DNA from 2 places in the Enterobacter sp. N5-15 genome. Region 1 is predicted to be linked to the other one. Evidence: predicted binding sites of a transcription regulator. Region 1 holds the regulator's gene; the other holds the start of a gene.

Evidence for each region. The regulator Fur, encoded in region 1, represses iron uptake genes when iron is present. The targets are predictions, from matches to a motif close to ATAATAATGAGAACNACTATCAA.
Region 2: the regulator Fur is predicted to act here: its motif matches at 7,423-7,445, upstream of ftnA (non-heme ferritin).

The regions. Positions count from the first base shown of each region.
Region 1 covers NZ_CM170150.1:1,327,679-1,337,792, forward strand. Annotated here, with positions in the region: gene chiP (chitoporin ChiP) at 39-1,436, shown strand; gene chiQ (ChiQ/YbfN family lipoprotein) at 1,484-1,810, shown strand; gene fur (ferric iron uptake transcriptional regulator) at 1,903-2,349, opposite strand; gene fldA (flavodoxin FldA) at 2,641-3,171, opposite strand; gene ybfE (LexA regulated protein) at 3,327-3,614, opposite strand; gene ybfF (esterase) at 3,743-4,516, opposite strand; gene seqA (replication initiation negative regulator SeqA) at 4,700-5,248, shown strand; gene pgm (phosphoglucomutase (alpha-D-glucose-1,6-bisphosphate-dependent)) at 5,273-6,913, shown strand; gene potE (putrescine-ornithine antiporter) at 7,017-8,330, opposite strand; gene speF (ornithine decarboxylase SpeF) at 8,327-10,114, opposite strand, start outside.
Region 2 covers NZ_CM170150.1:2,935,372-2,945,485, forward strand. Annotated here, with positions in the region: gene araG (L-arabinose ABC transporter ATP-binding protein AraG) at 1-629, opposite strand, end outside; gene araF (arabinose ABC transporter substrate-binding protein AraF) at 701-1,690, opposite strand; gene AC2TE5_RS13965 (non-heme ferritin-like protein) at 2,469-2,972, shown strand; one part of gene AC2TE5_RS13970 (IS3 family transposase) at 3,171-4,081, opposite strand; one part of gene AC2TE5_RS13970 (IS3 family transposase) at 4,081-4,531, opposite strand; gene AC2TE5_RS13975 (hypothetical protein) at 4,550-4,792, shown strand; gene AC2TE5_RS13980 (anaerobic C4-dicarboxylate transporter) at 4,977-6,320, shown strand; gene AC2TE5_RS13985 (DUF2766 family protein) at 6,363-6,614, opposite strand; gene azuC (stress response protein AzuC) at 6,725-6,808, opposite strand; gene yecR (YecR family lipoprotein) at 7,043-7,381, shown strand; gene ftnA (non-heme ferritin) at 7,586-8,083, shown strand; gene AC2TE5_RS14005 (hypothetical protein) at 8,120-8,461, opposite strand; gene tyrP (tyrosine transporter TyrP) at 8,691-9,902, shown strand; gene AC2TE5_RS14015 (YecA/YgfB family protein) at 9,936-10,114, opposite strand, start outside.

The DNA.
Region 1 (10,114 bases):
CGTTTCAGGCGTTTTAATTCGTCAAAGAGGAATAATCTATGCGTACGTTCAGTGGCAAACGTAGTGCGCTGGCGCTGGCTATTGCCGGTGTGACAGCAATGTCGGGCCTGGTGGTGACACCAGAGGCGAAAGCGGCAGGCTTCATCGACGATTCTACCCTCACGGGCGGTATTTATTACTGGCAGCGTGAACGTGACCGTAAAGACGTCACTGAAGATAAATATAAAACCAACCTTTCGCACTCCACCTGGAACGCCAACCTGGACTTCCAGTCAGGCTATGCCGCGGATATGTTCGGTCTGGATATCGCTGCGTTCACCGCGATTGAAATGGCGGAAAACGGCGACAGCGGCCACCCGAATGAAATCGCCTTCTCCTCCAGTAACAAAGCGTATAAAGAAGACTGGTCCGGCGATAAGAGCGGTATCAGCCTTTACAAAGCCGCTGCGAAATTTAAATACGGCCCGGTATGGGCGCGCGGTGGTTATATTCAGCCAACTGGCCAGACCCTGTTAGCGCCGCACTGGAGCTTTATGCCGGGTACCTATCAGGGTGCGGAAGCCGGGGCTAACTTTGACTACGGTGATGCGGGTGCGTTGAGCTTCTCCTATATGTGGACCAACGAGTACAAAGCGCCGTGGCACATCGAGATGGACAAGTTCTACCAGAACGATAAAAAAACCAAAGTCGATTACCTGCACTCGCTGGGCGCGAAGTACGATTTCAAAAACGATCTGGTGCTTGAAGCGGCATTTGGTCAGGCACAGGGCTATATCGATCAGTATTTTGCCAAGGCCAGCTATAAATTCGATGTCGCGGGTAGCCCGCTGAGCACCAGCTATCAGTTCTACGGTACGCGCGATAAAGTCAGTAACGGCGGCGTCAATGACATTTATGACGGCACCGCGTGGCTGCAGGCGTTAACCTTCGGCTACAAGGTCGGTCAGGTTGATTTGCGTCTGGAAGGCACATGGGTGAAGGCGGAAGGGCAGCAGGGCTACTTCCTGCAGCGTATGACGCCGACCTACGCCTCCTCCAACGGTCGTCTTGATATCTGGTGGGATAACCGTTCCGACTTCAACGCCGACGGCGAGAAAGCGGTCTTCTTCGGCGCAATGTATGATCTGAAAAACTGGAACCTGCCTGGCTGGGCGGTGGGCGCTTCTTACGCTTACGCCTGGGACGCAAAACCTGCCGATATGGCAACCCCGGACGCATACTACGATCCCAACTATCGCCTGAAAGAGTCTTCCTACAGCCTCGATGCTATCTATACCCTGCAGGATGGCCGCGCGAAAGGCACGATGTTCAAACTGCACTTCACCCAGTATGACAACCACTCCGATATCCCGAGCTATGCGGGCGGTTACGGCAACATCTTCCAGGATGAACGTGACGTGAAATTCATGGTTATCGCCCCATTCACCATCTTCTGATGAACGCACCGGCGGGCTGAGTCCCGCCGGTATGGAGACTGCACATGATGAAAAAAATCGTAATCGTCGCGTTGCTGGCATCAGGGCTGGTGGCGTGTGCTCAGACACAGGCGCCGAAAGAGGACACCCGTCTGAAGGAGGCGTATAGCGCCTGTATTAATACTGCGGAAGGTTCGCCGGAGAAGATTGAAGCCTGTCAGAGCGTGCTGAACGTGCTGAAGAAAGAGAAAGCGCACGAGCAGTTCGCTACGCAGGAGAACGTCCGCGTGATGGATTACCAGGCCTGCATTCAGGCGCGTAAAACCGGTAACGATCAGGAAGTGGCGAAGCGTTGCGATAAGATCTGGAACGAGATACGCAATAACAATAAATAAGTTGCTTTACGCCCGGTAAGCGCAGCGCCACCGGGCTTTTTTCAGGCAAAAAAAAGCCAACCTTGCGGCTGGCTCAGAGTATGAACGCTCGCTTATTTCGCGTCGTGCGCGTGGTCGTCTTCGCGGCAGTCGCCTTCAGCGCAGTGACCGTAAAGGTACAGGCTGTGGTTCGTCAGGCGGATGCCATGACGCGCCGCGATTTCACGCTGGCGTGATTCAATGGAATCATCGCTGAATTCAATGACCTTGCCGCAATCGAGGCAGATCAGATGATCGTGGTGCTGCTGCTGGGTCAGTTCGAAAACAGATTTACCGCCTTCGAAATTATGACGGGTAACAATGCCCGCGTCATCAAACTGGTTCAGCACGCGATAGACGGTAGCCAGCCCAATCTCTTCACCCATGTCGATAAGACGTTTATAGAGGTCTTCCGCACTGACATGGTGATTGTCTGGACCCTGAAGCACTTCAAGGATTTTTAACCGAGGAAGCGTAACTTTCAGGCCAGCCTTCTTTAATGCGGTATTGTTGTCAGTCATGCGGAATCTGTCCTGTTGCTAAACGATTCACTTCTGTAGGAAGTGACAGAAAATGCACCTGGGATAATGCGTCTCATTATAGAACTGCCATGGCTAAATGAAAACTGCAAGTCTCAGGCAAAATATGCTTATAAAAATGGGGTATCACCAACAAACTTGCTCAATGGAAAACCACACTTTATCAGGGAGACATTGTACAGGTCTGGGCGAAAAAGTTAAAAGATTGTAGCGATTAATTTAATCGGTTTGACCTGGAGCACGGGCGCAGCCGCCGCTGCGCCGCGATAAAAATCAGGCGTTCAGAATATCGTCCAGGTGCAGTTCCTCACGGATCTGCTTCACCCATTTCTCAACGCGCTCTGCCGTCAGCTCTGGCTGACGGTCTTCGTCAATAGCCAGACCCACGAAGTGATCGTCATCGGCCAGGCCTTTAGACGCTTCGAAGTGGTAACCGGCGGTCGGCCAGTGGCCTACGATAACCGCGCCATTCGGCTCAATGATATCGCGGATGGTACCCAGCGCGTCACAGAAGTATTCGGCGTAGTCTTCCTGATCGCCACAGCCAAACAGGGCCACCAGCTTACCGTTGAAGTCCACTTCTTCCAGCGTCGGGAAGAAATCATCCCAGTCGCACTGGGCTTCACCGTAGTACCAGGTTGGGATACCCAGCAGCAGAATGTCATAGCCTTCCAGATCTTCTTTGCTGCTCTTAGCGATGTCATGCACATCAGCAACGTCTTTACCGAGCTGTTTTTGAATGTTTTTTGCGATATTTTCGGTATTGCCGGTATCACTGCCAAAGAAAATGCCGATGATTGCCATGAGTAAAATAACCTCTTGAAACTTAATAGTATGGTGGCGCAATTCGGCCACGGATAAGGGCAATAATAGCAGAACTGGCAACCCTGCGGAAACAGCTATCGCGCAGGACTGCACTCTGTGCTACATGAAAAGGGCGATAAAGGGGATTTTCAGACTTATGCCTGGCTGCGTAACGTCTCAAGCTGGACGAGCAACATCTCTTCAATGAGCTCGCTGCGGCTGATATTTCGCGCGTCAGCCAGCTCGTTCAGCGCATCGACGGCGTCGGCGTTAAGCTTCAGTTCGACACGCTTAAGCCCACGATTTTTATCGCGTTTAAGCTGGTTGCGTTTATTGATACGCAGCTGTTCATCGCGCGAAAGCGGATTCGTCTTGGGTCGTCCCGGGCGACGCTCATTCGCGAACAGATCTAGTGTCGTACGGTCCGTTTGTTCTTTGGCCATGATTCAGAGACTTCGGGGGAAACACGCCGCCCTGCTAATGCCCGGGCGATAAGCGCGCCATCATACATCACCAAAAACGGCACGCCAACGACTGGAAGCCCACAGCCTTCCAGTCGCTTTCTTTTTAATCAATTTGCAGTATCAGCGAGATAGCGGCGAATGGCGCGCAGTACGGCATCCGGTTTTTCCGCATGCACCCAGTGCCCGGCACCGGCAATCACGTGGGCGCGAGCCTGCGGGAATTGGGCCAGCAGCGTGTCGCGGTACGCGTCGGTAACGTAAGGAGAGTTTCCGCCGCGAATAAAGAGGGTAGGGTGTGGCCAGGCGGGGACGGTTTCCCAGCCCACGATGTTGTTGTACTGGTCCCAGAGCACCGGCACGTTAAAACGCCATTGCCCGTCAACAAACGACTTCAGCAGGAACTGCACGACGCCTTCTTCATCAAGATGCTCACGCATGACGGCAGCCGCCTGTTGGCGTGTCGCGACACCCGCTTCTGTGACCGCATTAATGGCGGCAAAAATCTCGTCATGACGGCGGACATCGTAATCCACGGGCGCGACGTCAATCACCACCAGGCCGCTAATACGCTCCGGGGCCCGCGCCGTCAGGGCCATCACTGCTTTGCCACCCATTGAATGCCCGATCAGCGTTACCTTTTGCAGGCTATGTGCATCCAGCGTATCCAGCAGATCCCGCGCCATCGCCGCGTAGGTCATCTCGTCGGAACGCCCGGAAAGACCGTGATTGCGCATATCGACCTGTAAAATATCGTGGTCGGTAACCAGATCGCGCGCCAGCACGCCCAGGTTATCCAGGCTGCCAAAAAGCCCGTGAACCAGTACGATGGGAGAATTATTGTTCTGCGATTGTGCAGTTTGCGCTCGGGTATTCAATTTCATGGCAAAGTTCTTTTTTTACGTATGTCAGGTTAGGGTATCATGTTGACCATTCTGCCGCCCGGCTGCAAGGTTCCAGTTTAATCTGACTTTTGCCGCCAACCTGGTTTGACGCTATCCGCTGTTGGGATTTGACCTTATAATCCCAATGACTTGTATTCAGATAAGATATCGCACTGGATTAAGATGAAAACAATCGAAGTTGATGACGAACTCTATCAGTATATTGCCAGCCAGACGCGGCATATCGGGGAGAGCGCGTCCGACATTTTACGGCGCATGCTTAAAATTTCCGCCGCTTCACAGCCTGCTACCCCAGTCACCAAAGATGTCGTGTCTCAGCCAAGCGTTGTTGCGCAAGCAAAACCTGCCGTGACACCGGCAAAAGATAAAGTGCGCGCGATGCGCGAGCTGCTGCTCTCCGATGAATACGCGGAGCAGAAAAAGGCGGTTAACCGCTTTATGCTGGTGCTGTCTACACTTTATTCACTGGATAACAAAGCGTTTGCTGAAGCGACCGAGTCGCTTCACGGCCGTACTCGCGTCTATTTCGCGGGCGACGAGCAGACGCTGCTGCAAAATGGCAATCAAACCAAGCCCAAACATGTTCCTGGCACCCCGTACTGGGTGATCACCAATACCAATACGGGCCGCAAGTGCAGCATGATTGAACACATCATGCAGTCCATGCAGTTCCCGGCGGAATTGATTGAAAAGGTTTGCGGTACAATTTAACCCTTGCATCAGAAGGACCCGGTAATGGCAAATCACAGCCGTGCAGGCCAACCTGCACAACAAAGCGATTTGATTAACGTCGCTCAGCTGACCGCGCAGTATTACGTGCTGAAACCGGTCGTGGGCAACGCAGAACACGCAGTGAAGTTTGGTACATCCGGTCACCGCGGCAGCGCGGCGCGCCACAGCTTTAACGAACCGCACATTCTGGCCATTGCTCAGGCCATCGCGGAAGAGCGCGCTAAAAACGGCGTTACCGGTCCGTGCTACGTGGGGAAAGATACCCATGCCCTGTCTGAACCGGCGTTCATCTCTGTGGTGGAAGTGCTGGCGGCAAACGGCGTTGATGTGATTGTTCAGGAGAACAACGGCTTCACCCCAACGCCTGCGGTCTCTAACGCCATCCTGGTGCACAACAAAAAAGGTGGCGTGCTGGCTGACGGTATCGTTATCACGCCATCCCACAACCCGCCGGAAGACGGTGGTATCAAATACAACCCGCCTAACGGTGGCCCGGCCGACACTAACGTCACAAAAGTGGTGGAAGATCGTGCGAACGCCTTGCTGGCTGATGGTCTGAAAGGCGTGAAGCGCATTTCTCTGGATGCCGCCATGGCGTCCGGTCACGTGAAAGAGCAGGATCTGGTTCAGCCGTTCGTGGAAGGGCTGGCGGATATCGTTGATATGGCGGCCATCCAGAAAGCCGGCCTGAAGCTGGGCGTGGATCCGCTGGGCGGCTCCGGTATCGAATACTGGAAACGTATCGCCGAGCATTACAAGCTGGATCTGACCATCGTGAACGATCACGTCGATCAGACCTTCCGCTTTATGCACCTGGACAAAGACGGCGCGATCCGTATGGACTGCTCCTCCGAGTGCGCGATGGCGGGCCTTCTGGCGCTGCGTGATAAATTCGATCTGGCGTTTGCTAACGACCCGGATTATGACCGTCACGGTATCGTCACCCCTGCCGGGCTGATGAACCCGAACCACTATCTGGCCGTCGCGATTAACTACCTGTTCCAGCACCGTCCGCAGTGGGGCAAAGAGGTGGCTGTCGGTAAAACGCTGGTGTCCTCCGCGATGATCGACCGCGTGGTCGAGGCGCTGGGCCGCAAGCTGGTGGAAGTGCCGGTGGGCTTCAAATGGTTCGTTGATGGTCTGCACGACGGCAGCTTCGGTTTTGGTGGTGAAGAGAGCGCGGGGGCATCTTTCCTGCGTTTCGACGGCACGCCATGGTCAACCGATAAAGACGGCATCATCATGTGCCTGCTGGCGGCGGAAATCACCGCGGTCACCGGTAAGAACCCGCAGGAACATTACAATGACCTGGCGGCACGCTTTGGTGCACCAAGCTATAACCGTATTCAGGCTAGCGCGACGTCAGCTCAGAAAGCAGCCCTGTCCAAACTCTCTCCGGAGATGGTCAGCGCAAGCACCCTGGCGGGCGATCCGATCACTGCCCGTCTGACGGCAGCACCGGGCAACGGCGCATCCATTGGTGGTCTGAAAGTGATGACCGAGAACGGCTGGTTCGCCGCGCGTCCATCCGGTACGGAAGACGCGTATAAAATCTATTGCGAAAGCTTCCTCGGCGCTGAGCACCGTCAGCAGATTGAGAAAGAAGCGGTAGAGATTGTCAGCGAAGTGCTGAAAAACGCGTAAGTGGTGTTTGGTGCGGGCTGGTGCCCTCACCCCGGCCCTCTCCCACAGGGAGAGGGAGAAAACATTAAAAACGGCAACCTCAGGGTTGCCGTTTTGCTTTTACCTAACTGTGCTTGTTCTTCAATTCAAACCGTGGTGACACCAGACCGTACAGCGTCCAGCCCATAAAGGTCACCATCGCGCCATACAGCATCGCTTCCTGGCCGGATGAGTAGAGCGCATAGAAGCTGTAGATTGCCCCAATCAGCGCCACGATATTGGCCGCACGCGCTTTGCGTGGATCCACCTTCGCCACCTTCTGGATGATCACCAGCGCCGCCATCGACAGAATATACGGAATGATATTCGTCACCACCGCCAGGTTGACCAGGACGTTGAACTGGCTGTTCAGCGACGGGCTAATGGTCATCAGCGACAAACCGCTCTGGAAGATGACAATCGCCAGCATCCCCTGCACCGGCGCGTCGGCTTTGCTCACGCGGGAGAAGATTTTTGGGAAGTAACCTTCATCAGCCGAGGATTTAAACACCTGTGCGATGGTGAACTGCCAGCCGAGCAGCGAGCCGCAGCAGGACATGACCATCAGACCCATGATCACTTTCCCGACCTCAGGCGTGAACATCTGCGCGAAGGCCAGCCCGAACGGCGCCGTAGACTTAGCCAGATCCATATTCGGTACGATGCCCGCAATCACGTTAGTCGAGACGATATAGATCACCGCCGCGCCCAGCGTGCCGCCGAGGACCGCAATCGGCACGTTCTTTTCCGGATTCTCTACCACTTCCGCGTTCGCGCAAGCGGATTCCAGACCCAGGAAGGCCCACAGCGTCATGGCGATGGATGACCCAACAGCGGTAAAGAACGGCACATGGTGCGGGTTCCAGGAGTTGGCGTAGAGTGTCGGGCAGAACCAGAACCAGCCGATGATGCACAGGCCGACAACCGGAATAATCACGCCCCAGACGGTGATGCTGGAGAGCTGCCCGGTGATACGCGCGCCGCCAAAGTTAGCCACGGTGCAGATCCACAGAACCCCGATGGTCGCCAGCCCAATTTGTACCGGGCTGAGCGTCGCGCCAAACAGCTCCGTACCGTAACCCACCGCGGAGATGGCAATCGCCACGTTGGCAATCAGCAGCGACACGCCGTAGGTATAGTTGGCCATAAAGTTGCCCGACTTGCCAAAGGCGTACTCGGCATAGCCACCCATGCCGCCTGACTTACGGCTGAACATCCCGCACTTGGCGAATGCCCACGCCAGCGCCATGGAGCCGACTGCCGTCACCAGCCAGGAGATGATAGAGATGGTACCCACCTCTGCCAGTTTGGTGGGCAGCATGATAATCCCGGAGCCCATCATGTTTACCATGGTGAGGATGGTCAGCTGCACCACGCCCATCTTATTGGACTTACTCATAATTTCTCTCCTTTCAGCAGCGCGGGCTGAGCGGCGGGTTTTTTGATGACGTTGCAGCGAACCTGTTTGCGACCCTCACACTCTTCGACGTACACACCCTGCAGCTCCGGCGCGAAGCCCGGCAGAAGGTTGATACCTTCTTCCAGCGCGGCAAAGTAGCGCAGCACGGAACCGCCCCAGACTTCCCCTGGGACAACGCACAGCACCCCTGGCGGATAAGGGAGCGCGCCTTCGGCGGCGATGCGGCCTTCCGCGTCGCGCAGGGAGACCAGTTCAACTTCACCGCGCAGATAGGCGTAGTTCGCGTCCTGCGGGTTCATCATCACGCGTGGGAAGTGAGACTTGCGGAACATCTCTTTCTGCAGCTGCTTCACGTTGTGGCGGGCGTACAGGTCATGCATTTCCTGGCAGATCTGGCGCAGGGTGTAATCCGCGTAACGTTCCGGATGCTGTTTGTAGAGTGAAGGCAGGACGTCTTTTAGCGGAACATCGCTCTCGAGCAGTTTTTCGAAGCGCACCAGCTGCGCCACCAGCTGCTGCAGTTTGCCCATATCTTCCGCAGGCGTGAGCAGGAACAGGATCGAGTTGAGATCGCATTTTTCCGGCACGATGCCGTTTTCGCGCAGGAAGTTGGCAAGGATAGTGGCGGGCACGCCGAAGTCCTCATACTCCCCGGTGCGGGCGTTGATGCCCGGCGTGGTCAGCAGGAGCTTGCACGGGTCGATAAAATACTGATGCTCAGCGTAGCCTTCAAAAGCGTGCCAGTTTTCACCCGGTACGAAGTGGAAGAAGCGCAGATCGGTCGCAATCTCCGCCGTGTCCCAGCTTTCCCACGGGCGGCCATCTACCGTTTCCGGCACGAAGGGGCGCAGATAGCGGCAGTTCTCCAGAATCAGCTTGCGCGCTTCGATACCGTTCACCACGCAGTCCATCCACATGTTGCGGCCGCTCTGGCCCTCATGCATACGGGCGTTAATGTCCAGCGCAGCGAACAGCGGATAAAACGGGCTGGTGGAGGCGTGCATCATAAAGGCATTATTCAGCCGCTTATGCGGGACATAGCGCGGTTGCCCTTTGATATGGCTGTCTTTCTTATGGATTTGCGAGGTCTGCGAGAAGCCGGCCTGCTGTTTATGCACGGACTGGGTGACCAGGATCCCCGGATCGTTTTCGTTCAGCTCCAGCAGCAGCGGAGAGCAGTCGGCCATCATCGGAATAAACTGCTCGTAACCCACCCAGGCCGAGTCAAACAGGATGTAATCACACAGGTGCCCAATCTTATCCACCACCTGACGGGCGTTATAGATGGTGCCATCGTAGGTACCGAGCTGGATCACCGCCAGACGGAACGGACGCGCATCGCGTGCACGGCCCGGCGCCACCTCTGTCACCTGCTCGCGCAGGTAGCTCTCTTCAAAGCAGTGGGCGTCAATGCCGCCAATAAAGCCGTACGGGTTGCGCGCGGTCTCCAGATAGACCGGCGTTGCGCCAGCCTGGAGGAGGGCACCGTGATGGTTAGATTTGTGGTTGTTACGGTCAAACAGTACCAGGTCGCCCGGGGTGAGCAGGGCGTTAAGCACCACTTTGTTGGATGACGAGGTGCCATTCAGCACGAAGTAGGTCTTATCGGCATTAAAGACTTTTGCCGCATGCTGCTGGGCGATGCATGGCGCGCCTTCGTGGATCAGCAGATCCCCCATCGCCACGTCGGCGTTGCACAGATCGGAGCGGAAAAGCGTCTCACCAAAGAAATCGACAAACTGATTACCGGCAGGATGGCGGCG
Region 2 (10,114 bases), 1.6 Mb from region 1:
CTCAGGGCAAATATCTCTTCCATGCGGTGCGAGACATACAAAATCGTACGGCCTTCCTGACGCAATTCGCGGATTACGCGGAATAGATTGTCGATTTCGCGCGCGGAGAGCGAACTGGTGGGCTCATCGAAGGCAATAATCCTGGCGTTACGCGCCAGCGCTTTGGCAATTTCCACCATCTGCCACTGGCCGATGGAGAGGTATTTCAGCGGCGTCTGGGGATCGACGTCCAGACCCAGGTGTTTAAGCTGCAGCCCCGCTTCATAATTAAGTAGCGAACGATTTACCATGCCGCCTTTGTGCGGGAGCTGTCCTAAATAGATGTTTTCTGCCACGGTCATCTCAGGAATGAGGTGCAGCTCCTGGTAGATGATCGCCACCCCGGCATTGAGCGCCGCCGTGGTATCGGCAAACGCCACCTCTTCGCCGCGAATGGCCAGCGTGCCGGTAGTGGGCGCGTAGTTGCCGCTGAGGATCTTCAACAGCGTGGATTTTCCCGCGCCGTTTTCCCCCATCAGGGCGTGAACCTGGCCGGCATAGCAGTCGAAGCTGATATCGGTCAGCGCGTTAACACCGGGGAAGGTTTTCCCGATGCCGCGAAAAGAGAGATACGGATCAGACTGTCGCATAACGTCTCCGTGATTCCTGTAGTGTGTACGTCTGGCCCCTCACGGTGCGTGAGGGGCACAATCACAGCGTATTACTTACCGCCCAGTCCTTTTTTCGCCAGCTCCTCTTTGAAGTTGTCGCGGGTAATCAGCACCACGTCGGTCACTTCGGTAAATTTCGGCGGCTCAGCCCCTTTGGTTACCCAGTTGTAGAGCATCTCACTGGATTTGTAGCCGTGAACGTCCGGGCTTGGCAGCAGAGAGCCGTAGAAGCCGGTAGCCTGCGCTTTGGACAGCTCGCTGACGGCGTCAACGCCGTTGATGCCAATCCCGATCACGTCAGGCGCTTTGAAGCCCTGGCCTTCCGTCGCGCGTACCCCACCCAGCACGGTGTTGTCGTTCATGCCGACCACCAGCCAGTGTTTGACCTCCGGATGCTGGACCAGCATAGAGTTCGCGGCGTCGAAAGCGCCCGGGATATCGTTAGATTTGGTTGGGACTTTGTAGATCTGTTTTTCCGGGAAACCGGCCGCCTTCAGCGCGTCCATTGAACCGGAAGTACGCCGACGCGCGGTGTCCAGCTCGTCAGCCGTGATGGCCATCACCGCGGTCTCTTTGACATCCCAGCCGCGCTTTTGCATCTCTTTATAGAGTTCCTGGCCCTGGCGTTCGCCGATTTTGGTCGCCGCCATCATGACCAGCGGGACGGTGTCCATCGGCTTGCCTTTCGCATTCACGAACTGATCGTCAACCGCGATGACCTTCATGTCGTAACCGCGCGCTTTCGCCGCTATTGCCGATCCCAGCTTTGGATCCGGGGTGCAGATAACAAAGCCTTTTGCACCGCTGGCCGCCAGGCTGTCGATGGCGTTCAGGGTTTTTTCACCGTCAGGCACGGCGATTTTAATCACTTCAAAACCTAAATCTTTCCCGGCTTTATCGGCGAATTTCCACTCAGTCTGGAACCAGGGCTCTTCGGGCTGTTTTACCAGAAATCCGAGTTTTAAATTCTCAGCGATAGCGGATTGTGACATAACGGCAGCCAGACCGATGGCCGCCAGCGCTTTAGTAAATTTGTGCATGGTAAACTCCAGCTTTAGCATTCTTTTCTGTAGGGAATAAGTGCGTGCTTCTTATTTAATCGGACTTAAAACAAGGCATTAGCGCTTACCTCGTCATAAGCGTTATTGCTGGTGATAGTTTTAGCGGGAAATTAATCATCCATAAGAGAGCCCCATCACACCGCAGAATTACAGTAATTGCGTACATAAATTCAGCGAAAAATGACATAAAAAAGGCAGGATTTGTCAGACAAATGAAAGTGGGTTAAGCAGAATTATCCATAAGATTAGCTAAGATATCCCTGATACCCCTCAGCGGGCAAAACGCCACCTGGCGTGAAAGAGGTCCAACATGTTTTTCATCAAAAATGAACGGCGCACCTGGAAAACCGTTATTCAGCAGAATTTGATTTAACGCAATTTTATTGGCACATCATATATTCGAAACGATTAATCCGTATTTCTCTTTTTCACGGAGCATTATTCCAACTTAATATTTTCGAAAGAGTAACAGTGTATCACTGCAATAAAAATTGTTAATTATTAGAGCATTAACCAAGGCTCAATTCATGGCGAGCTAATTGCATTTCTGTACTATATTAAACTTTGTAATGTATGGTAAACACAGCCTAATTAAGAGTTTTCTTAGACCAAAGACAAGGGTATGCTTATTTATATCGAACACAGGAAGTGAATTTCGGTCACGGCAGAATGTGTATTTCTGCTCTTTTCTTCGTATTTGCCTGACGGTCAGGTTAAGCAACGGACATCACGTCCCACAGTCAATAAGGATATGAGTATGGCTACCCAAACGATGATGCAAAAACTTAACGCGCAGATGAACCTTGAGTTCTACGCCTCGAATCTGCACCTTCACTTAAGCGCGTGGTGTGCCGAGAATAGCCTCACGGGATCTGCGACATTCTTTCGCTCTCAGGCGCAAAGTAACGTCACCCATATGATGCGTGTCTTTAACTTCCTGAAAGCCGCAGGGGCAAATCCTGTCGTTAAAGCCCTTGATGGGATCAATGAAAACTACTCTTGCCTGGAAGAACTGTTTCAGAAAACGCTTGAAGAGTATGAACAGCGCTGCAGCACCCTCAGCAAGCTGGCCGATGAAGCCAGGGCGCAGCAGGACATTACGACGCTCAAATTCTTACGTGATATGGACAAAGAGCAGCAGCAGGATGGCATGCTGCTGAAGACGCTGGCGGATGAGATCCATAATGCGCAGCAGGCGGGTTTATGCCCTGAGCAAACCGACCGTCACCTGCTCGACATTGTGGCGGTGCAGCACCACTGAGTTTTTTAATTTGCTCCTGCACGGGTTAAGGCACGAAATAATCCCCTCGCCCCTCTGGGGAGAGGGTTAGGGTGAGGGGAACATACGGCTGTAGTGGTCATTCCGTTCACTTTATGTTCCTTGCTACTCTGTAACGACATGACCGGTGAACGTGCCAGGGTGGCTCAATCTGCACTGAACCCCGTTTCCTGGACACCTTTATTCTTTTGTTTTTTCTGCCTGAGTCCGGTACGCCACCGGGCTCAGGCCGCCAGTTTTCAGGCTGATTCGTTCAGTGTTGAAGTAACGAATATAAGCCTTAATATCCCGCTCCAGCTCTTTCACGCAACCATACCTCTTGCGGTAGTACATCTCCACTTTCAGATGGCTGAAGAAGTTTTCCATCACTGCATTATCCAGGCAGTTTCCCTTTCGCGACATACTCTGGACTATACCGGCTTTTTCCAGCATTAACCGCCATGCCGGTGTCCTGTAAGCCCAGCCCTGATCGCTGTGTAAGACCAGACCTTCACTATGTCTGTGTGCTTTCAGGGCCTTATGCAGCATCCTGCAGACCAGAGGCTGTGAAGCACTGGTCGACATATTCCAGGCCACGATTTCGTTATTGAACAGATCCTGCAGGGCTGACAGGTAAAGTTTCTGTCCCCCGGCCCGGAACTCCGTCACATCCGTACACCACTTGATCCCGCTTCGTTCAGCGCTAAAGTCCCGGGCCAGCAGATTGGCGGATGACAGACCCGCATCAGGCATATATGAGCGATATCTTTTCCGGCGTAGCTGACAGGTGAGTCCATGCTCCTTCATCAGCCTGCGCACGGTTTTGTGATTAAGCACGAAGCCCTTATCCCGTAGTGCTCTCGTCATTCTCCGGTAGCCATAGCGCTGCGCATGCCGCTGGCTGATGGCCTTCATTGCACCGACTGCATCCGCATAACGCTCAGTCCCGTGCTCAGGGTGCGAGACATGATAATAATATGTGCTGCGTGACAACCGCGCGGCATACAGCAGGCAGGGTAGCCTGTGTGCCGTCAGCAACGACTGCACTAATCTGGTTTTTTCTGCTGCTCCCTGAGTGCATTTTCTTCTCTCAGGGCTTTCAGCTTTTTTAAGTAAGCATTTTCCGCGCGCAGATATTCCAGCTCCCTCTGCAGTTCTTTGGGTGTCATTTCACTGAAGGGCTTGGCGCCGGGAACATATTTTTTCTGTGACATAGCGGGTCCGGGTCTGGCAGTGTGAAGCGCTTTTTCACCTCCCCTCCGGTAACGCTGCGTCCAGTCGAGAATAAGGGACTCATTGGGGATGGCGAAGCGCGATGAAGCCTCCGCATAGCTGCACCTGTTTTCAGCGACGTAGCGGACAACGCGGAGCCTGAATTCTGCAGTATAGGTCCGCGCAGGACGGTCCTCCAGACCGGCTTTACCCTGACGACGGTAAGCCCGCAGCCAGCGGGTCAGTGGGGTTCTGCCCACACTGAACAGATGGGCTGTTTCTTTGATACTCGACTGTCCGGCCATGTAATGCAGTACAGCTGCAAGCCTAATATGGAAAGGATATTTCATTGTTCTGAACCTCCAGATTTGGAATCTGGTGTCCAGGATCCGGGGTTCAGTGCAATCGCCACCACCCTGGCAACCCGGGCTCCCGGCGGTAAATCGCCGCTTCGCGGTACCCTCAGCTTATTCCTTCAGGCTATCGGGTCGGGCATGAGCCTGCATCCCTGCAGGCCACGCCCTCTCGGCGCATCCCTGCGCCTCGACCCGGCCTTACGGAAACGCTTCGGCGATTTACAGCCGGACCAGGGCGTCGCTGTTAGTTTTTAATATTATTAAAACACTTTGAATCGCTGTTGAATGTGGATTTACGTCCCATACGAAATAAAGTCTCCTTCCTATCTCCAACCTTCTGCTTTTGCTGAAATTTAACAAATCAGATCTGGCTCCCAATGATTAACCACACAACGTGTGATGATTTATTTAGTTACATAATCATTGACGAGGGAGCATCATGATCACCATTGAGTTTGTTGTTATTCTCCTCTGCCTGCTGACGGGTACGCGTTTTGGCGGTATGGGGCTTGGGTTAATCAGCGGTATTGGTCTTTTTATTTTATGTTTTGTCTTTGGTCTGCAACCGGGTAAGCCGCCGGTAGACGTTATGCTGACCATCCTCGCGGTGATTGGTTGTGCGGCTACGCTACAGACTGCGGGCGGCCTCAACGTCATGATGCAGTTTGCTGAACGTCTGCTGCGCAAACACCCGCAGCACATCACCCTGCTCGCGCCTTTCACCACCTGGATGCTGACCTTTCTGTGCGGCACCGGGCACGTGGTCTACACCATGTTTCCCATCATTGCGGATATCGCCCTGAAAAAGGGGATCCGCCCCGAGCGCCCCATGGCCGTGGCATCGGTCGCGTCGCAGATGGCGATTACGGCCTCCCCCGTTTCCGTTGCCGTGGTATCGCTGGTATCCATCCTTGCGGCTCAGCATGGGATCGGCCACGCGTGGGGGATCCTGGAAATTCTCGCCGTGTCGGTTCCCGCTTCGCTTTTCGGCGTAGCCATTGCGGCCCTGTGGAGTTTACGCCGCGGAAAAGATTTGGCTGACGACATGGAGTTTCAGGAAAAGCTGAAAGATCCTAAGCAGCGCGAGTTTATCTACGGCGGAACGGAGACGTTAATGAATCAGCGTTTCCCTAAACAGGCCTACTGGTCCACGTGGATTTTCTTTGCCGGTATTGCCGTGGTCGTTTTGCTGGGGGCGTTCCCTGACCTGCGTCCCGCCTTTGAGCTGAAAGGCAAAATGACGGCGCTGTCGATGAACCTTGTCATTCAGATGATGATGTTAATTGCGGGCGCCGTGATGCTGATGGCCTGTAAGGTCAACGCGTCGGCGATTTCCAACGGCGCGGTGTTCAAGGCCGGTATGGTGGCGATCTTCTCGGTGTTCGGCGTGGCGTGGATGAGCGATACCTTTTTCCAGGCGCATCTCGACGAGTTGAAGCTGGCGCTGGAAGGCGTGGTGAAAAGCCACCCGTGGACGTATGCCATCGTGCTGTTTCTGGTGTCAAAACTGGTGAACAGCCAGGCGGCTGCGCTGACGGCCGTTGCGCCTATGGGCCTGATGCTCGGCATCGACCCGAAAATGCTGATCGCCTTTTTCCCGGCGTCATACGGCTATTTTGTCCTGCCGACCTATCCAAGCGATTTGGCCTGCATCGGCTTTGACCGTTCAGGCACGACCCGCATCGGCAAATTTATCATCAACCACAGCTTTATTCTGCCGGGGCTGATTGGGGTAAGCTGCGCGTGCGCGGCGAGCTATCTGCTGGTCCAGACGTTCTTCTGACCGCATCAAAGGGCGACACATGCCATCGCCCATTTCCCTGCTTTAGTGGGACTCACCCTGCGGCGTGAATCGCAGCTCAATCAGCGCGATGGCCTTCTGGATCGCACGAAGCGTAACCGGGTCAGCGGCAGCAGGATGGCTGGCGAAATCGATATTTTTCAGCTGAGTAGACATCTTCTCGCGCACTTCAACCGGCGCAATCACGTCCAGAACATCGAGGATTTGTTTGATAACCAGCTGACAGGCGACAACGTCAGAGACCAGTTCCTGATCGGCGCTCAGGTTTTTTGACATGGGGGCTTTCTCCTTATTTAAAGGCCGCCATAGTATCAAAACACGCCCCCTGACACCTTCCCTTCATCGTCAGCAGGTACAAAAAAACCCGCCGAAGCAGGTTTTTTTTATCAGAACATGGCGCCCGGCGGCACGTCTTTGAACGTGCGGCAGTAATTGGCCCACATACTTTTCAGGATTTTGCGCAGTTTCACGATGATGCTCCATTAACTTGTTATACAACTTTATTATCAACGTGCCTATAATATGACCACCATCACAAAAATCAACATTTTTGTGACTCTCATCACACTTTTCTTGCGGTATGGACTGAAAGCGCTCACCGCTGACCCGTTGCGAAGAGTGAGGGCAGATTGTCCGGCTATTCCAGGCATTGCAGCGGGCATCTGCGGGTACGATAACGTATTTCCATCCACTCAGAGCGAACCATGAAAAGAGTCATTGTAGCCGGCACAATCCTGCTGCTCGCGGGTTGTAGCATTAATCGCCAGGCTGAAGTCAGCAGCCTCGACGCGCCGAACGGCATCGTTCGTCTCGACTACGGCCAGGCACCGCTGCAAAATGCGTATTCCGATGCGTATGTGAACAACGGCACGGCGGCAAAAGCGTGTCAGAGCATGGGGTATGCCACTGCCTCAGCCTATGGTCAGCCCATTAAAACCTGCACCCTGACGAGCGGCTCTTTGTGCCTGAACGAGAGCGTGACTATCCAGTATAAATGTATGGGTTACGCCGTTAATCCTAAGTCAAATAATCCGTGGTATTAATCGAAGCTGCCAGCGCGTGCTGGCAGTTTATTTCATTACGAACAAAAATAATTCTCATTAATAAGTTTTAAAAATTGCCAATGCGTTTTATTCCCATTCGTATTTTAAATAAATAAAATAAAAATTTTACGTTTTGCAAATAATTAAATAACAAATTATAGTGTCGCTCATTGTGAACCAGAAATAATAATCCGGAGCGTCACCATGCTGAAAACTGAAATGATCGACAAGCTCAACGCACAAATGAACCTTGAGCTTTTTTCATCCCTGCTCTACCAGCAGATGAGCGCCTGGTGCAGCTACCACAGCTTCGAGGGCGCTGCCGCGTTTCTGCGTCGTCACGCTCAGGAAGAGATGACCCACATGCAGCGTCTGTTTGATTATCTGACGGATACGGGCAGCCTGCCGCGCATTGAAACCGTGACGTCACCCTTTGCCGAGTATAATTCTCTCGATGAACTGTTCCGCGCCACCTACGAGCACGAGCAGCTGATCACGCAGAAAATTAACGAACTGGTTCATGCGGCGATGACCAGCCAGGATTATCCAACATTTAATTTCCTGCAGTGGTACGTCGCTGAGCAACATGAAGAAGAGAAGCTGTTTAAATCCGTGCTGGATAAATTATCTCTGGTGGGGAAATCCGGCGAAGGTCTTTACTTTATTGATAAAGAACTTTCCACTCTTGATACGCAGAATTAATTTCAGCGCGGTGCCGGTTTCCGGCACCGCGTTAATTTACATACACCCCGCACAGCTGGTGCAGCGCCAGTCATGGGGATTCACGGCTTGGTAAAAATAGCGGTAGCTGGAGGTCTCCAGCGGAATACCCACTTCGAAGAACATATCCGTTAACCACTCGACATTCTCAATAACCCACTCATCTTCCTGTAAGCCTTGTGCAAAGGTTTCGTCTTCAGGATCAATAACCGAATAGATTGCCCAGGTGCCCATATCCTTTTCGCGACGGGGCTCGGGAAGTATCAGGGGTTGGTTCTGCCAGCTGATTATCCAGTGACCATGGCACAACAGGTTACCTCCCCGGCTCCATGCCGCGGTAAAGGGATTCTCCCCTGCCATAAAACCCTCACTTAATTTGATAATTTATATTTATTGTTTACGTTACGCCGGAATGTCGCGCAGCAACATTGCCCTTATGAAGTAGGCATAAGCCTATAAAGGATCAGAGGGTCAGTAATTCGTAAAGTATTCATTACACTACTTGTAACGGTGATTTGACGAATTACGGCTTTTCCCTTACTCTGCGCCGCAGATTTTGTCGCGGTTAAGCATCGTTGTAGAGGAAAGCGTGAGAAACAGAACCCTGGGAAGTATTTTTATCGTCGCCGGAACGACAATTGGCGCAGGAATGCTGGCAATGCCCCTGGCAGCCGCGGGCGTGGGATTTGGCATAACCCTGCTGCTGCTGGGCACGCTCTGGGCGCTGATGTGTTACACCGCACTGTTGCTGCTTGAGGTTTACCAACACGTGCCCGCCGACACCGGTCTGGGTTCGCTTGCGGCGCGCTATCTGGGACGCTACGGCCAGTGGATAACCGGCTTCAGCATGATGTTCCTGATGTACGCCCTGACCGCCGCCTATATCAGCGGCGCCGGGGAGCTTATCGCCTCCAGCGTCAACGACTGGTTTGGCTCTGACATTACCCCTGCGACGGGGGCTATCTTCTTTGCGCTCATCGGCGGCGGCGTGGTCTGCGTGGGCACATCGCTGGTCGATCTGTTTAACCGTTTTCTGTTCAGCGCCAAAATTCTCTTCCTGATCGTCATGCTGGTGCTGCTGGCGCCGCACGTGCACAAGGTCAACCTGCTGACGCTGCCGCTGGAAAAAGGGCTGGCGCTCTCCGCGATCCCGGTTATTTTCACCTCGTTTGGCTTCCACGGCAGCGTGCCGAGCATCGTCAGCTATATGAACGGCGATATCCGCAAGCTGCGCCGCGTCTTTGTTATCGGCAGCGCGATCCCGCTGATTGCCTATATTTTCTGGCAGCTGGTGACGCTGGGCAGCATTGACTCTTCAACCTTTCTTGGGCTGATGGCGCAACACGCTGGCCTGAACGGTTTTCTGCTGGCACTGCGCGAGGTCGTCACCTCCCCGCACGTGGAGCTGGCGGTACACCTGTTTTCCGACCTGGCGCTGGCAACCTCGTTCCTGGGCGTGGCGCTCGGCCTGTTTGATTACCTGGCCGACCTGTTCCAGCGTCGTAATACCGCGGCCGGACGGCTACAGACGGGCGCAATTACCTTCCTGCCGCCGCTGGCGTTCGCGCTGTTTTACCCACGTGGATTTGTGATGGCGCTGGGGTACGCAGGGGTGGCGCTGTCGATCCTTGCCCTCCTCCTCCCTTCCCTGCTGGCATGGAAAAGCCGTCAGCAGCATCCTCAGCAGGGATATCGCGTGGCGGGCGGAAAACCGCTGCTGTGCGTTGTGTTTGGCTGTGGGGTGGTGATTATTCTGGTGCAGGTGTTGATTGCAGCCGGGATGCTGCCGGAAGTGGGTTAAATAAAAAAGGGGCTGTCATCAGCCCCTTTTTTATCAGTGCAAACAGCAGCTCTTAAACTTCTTCCCGCTGCCGCAAGGACACGGATCGTTACGCCCGACCTTCGTGCCGTTCACCGTCGGTTTCTTCACTTCCGGCTGCTGCGGGTTGTTTACCCAGTATTGATATAGACGCAGCGCCGCAGGCTGGATGCTCTCGATGCTGGCGATATACT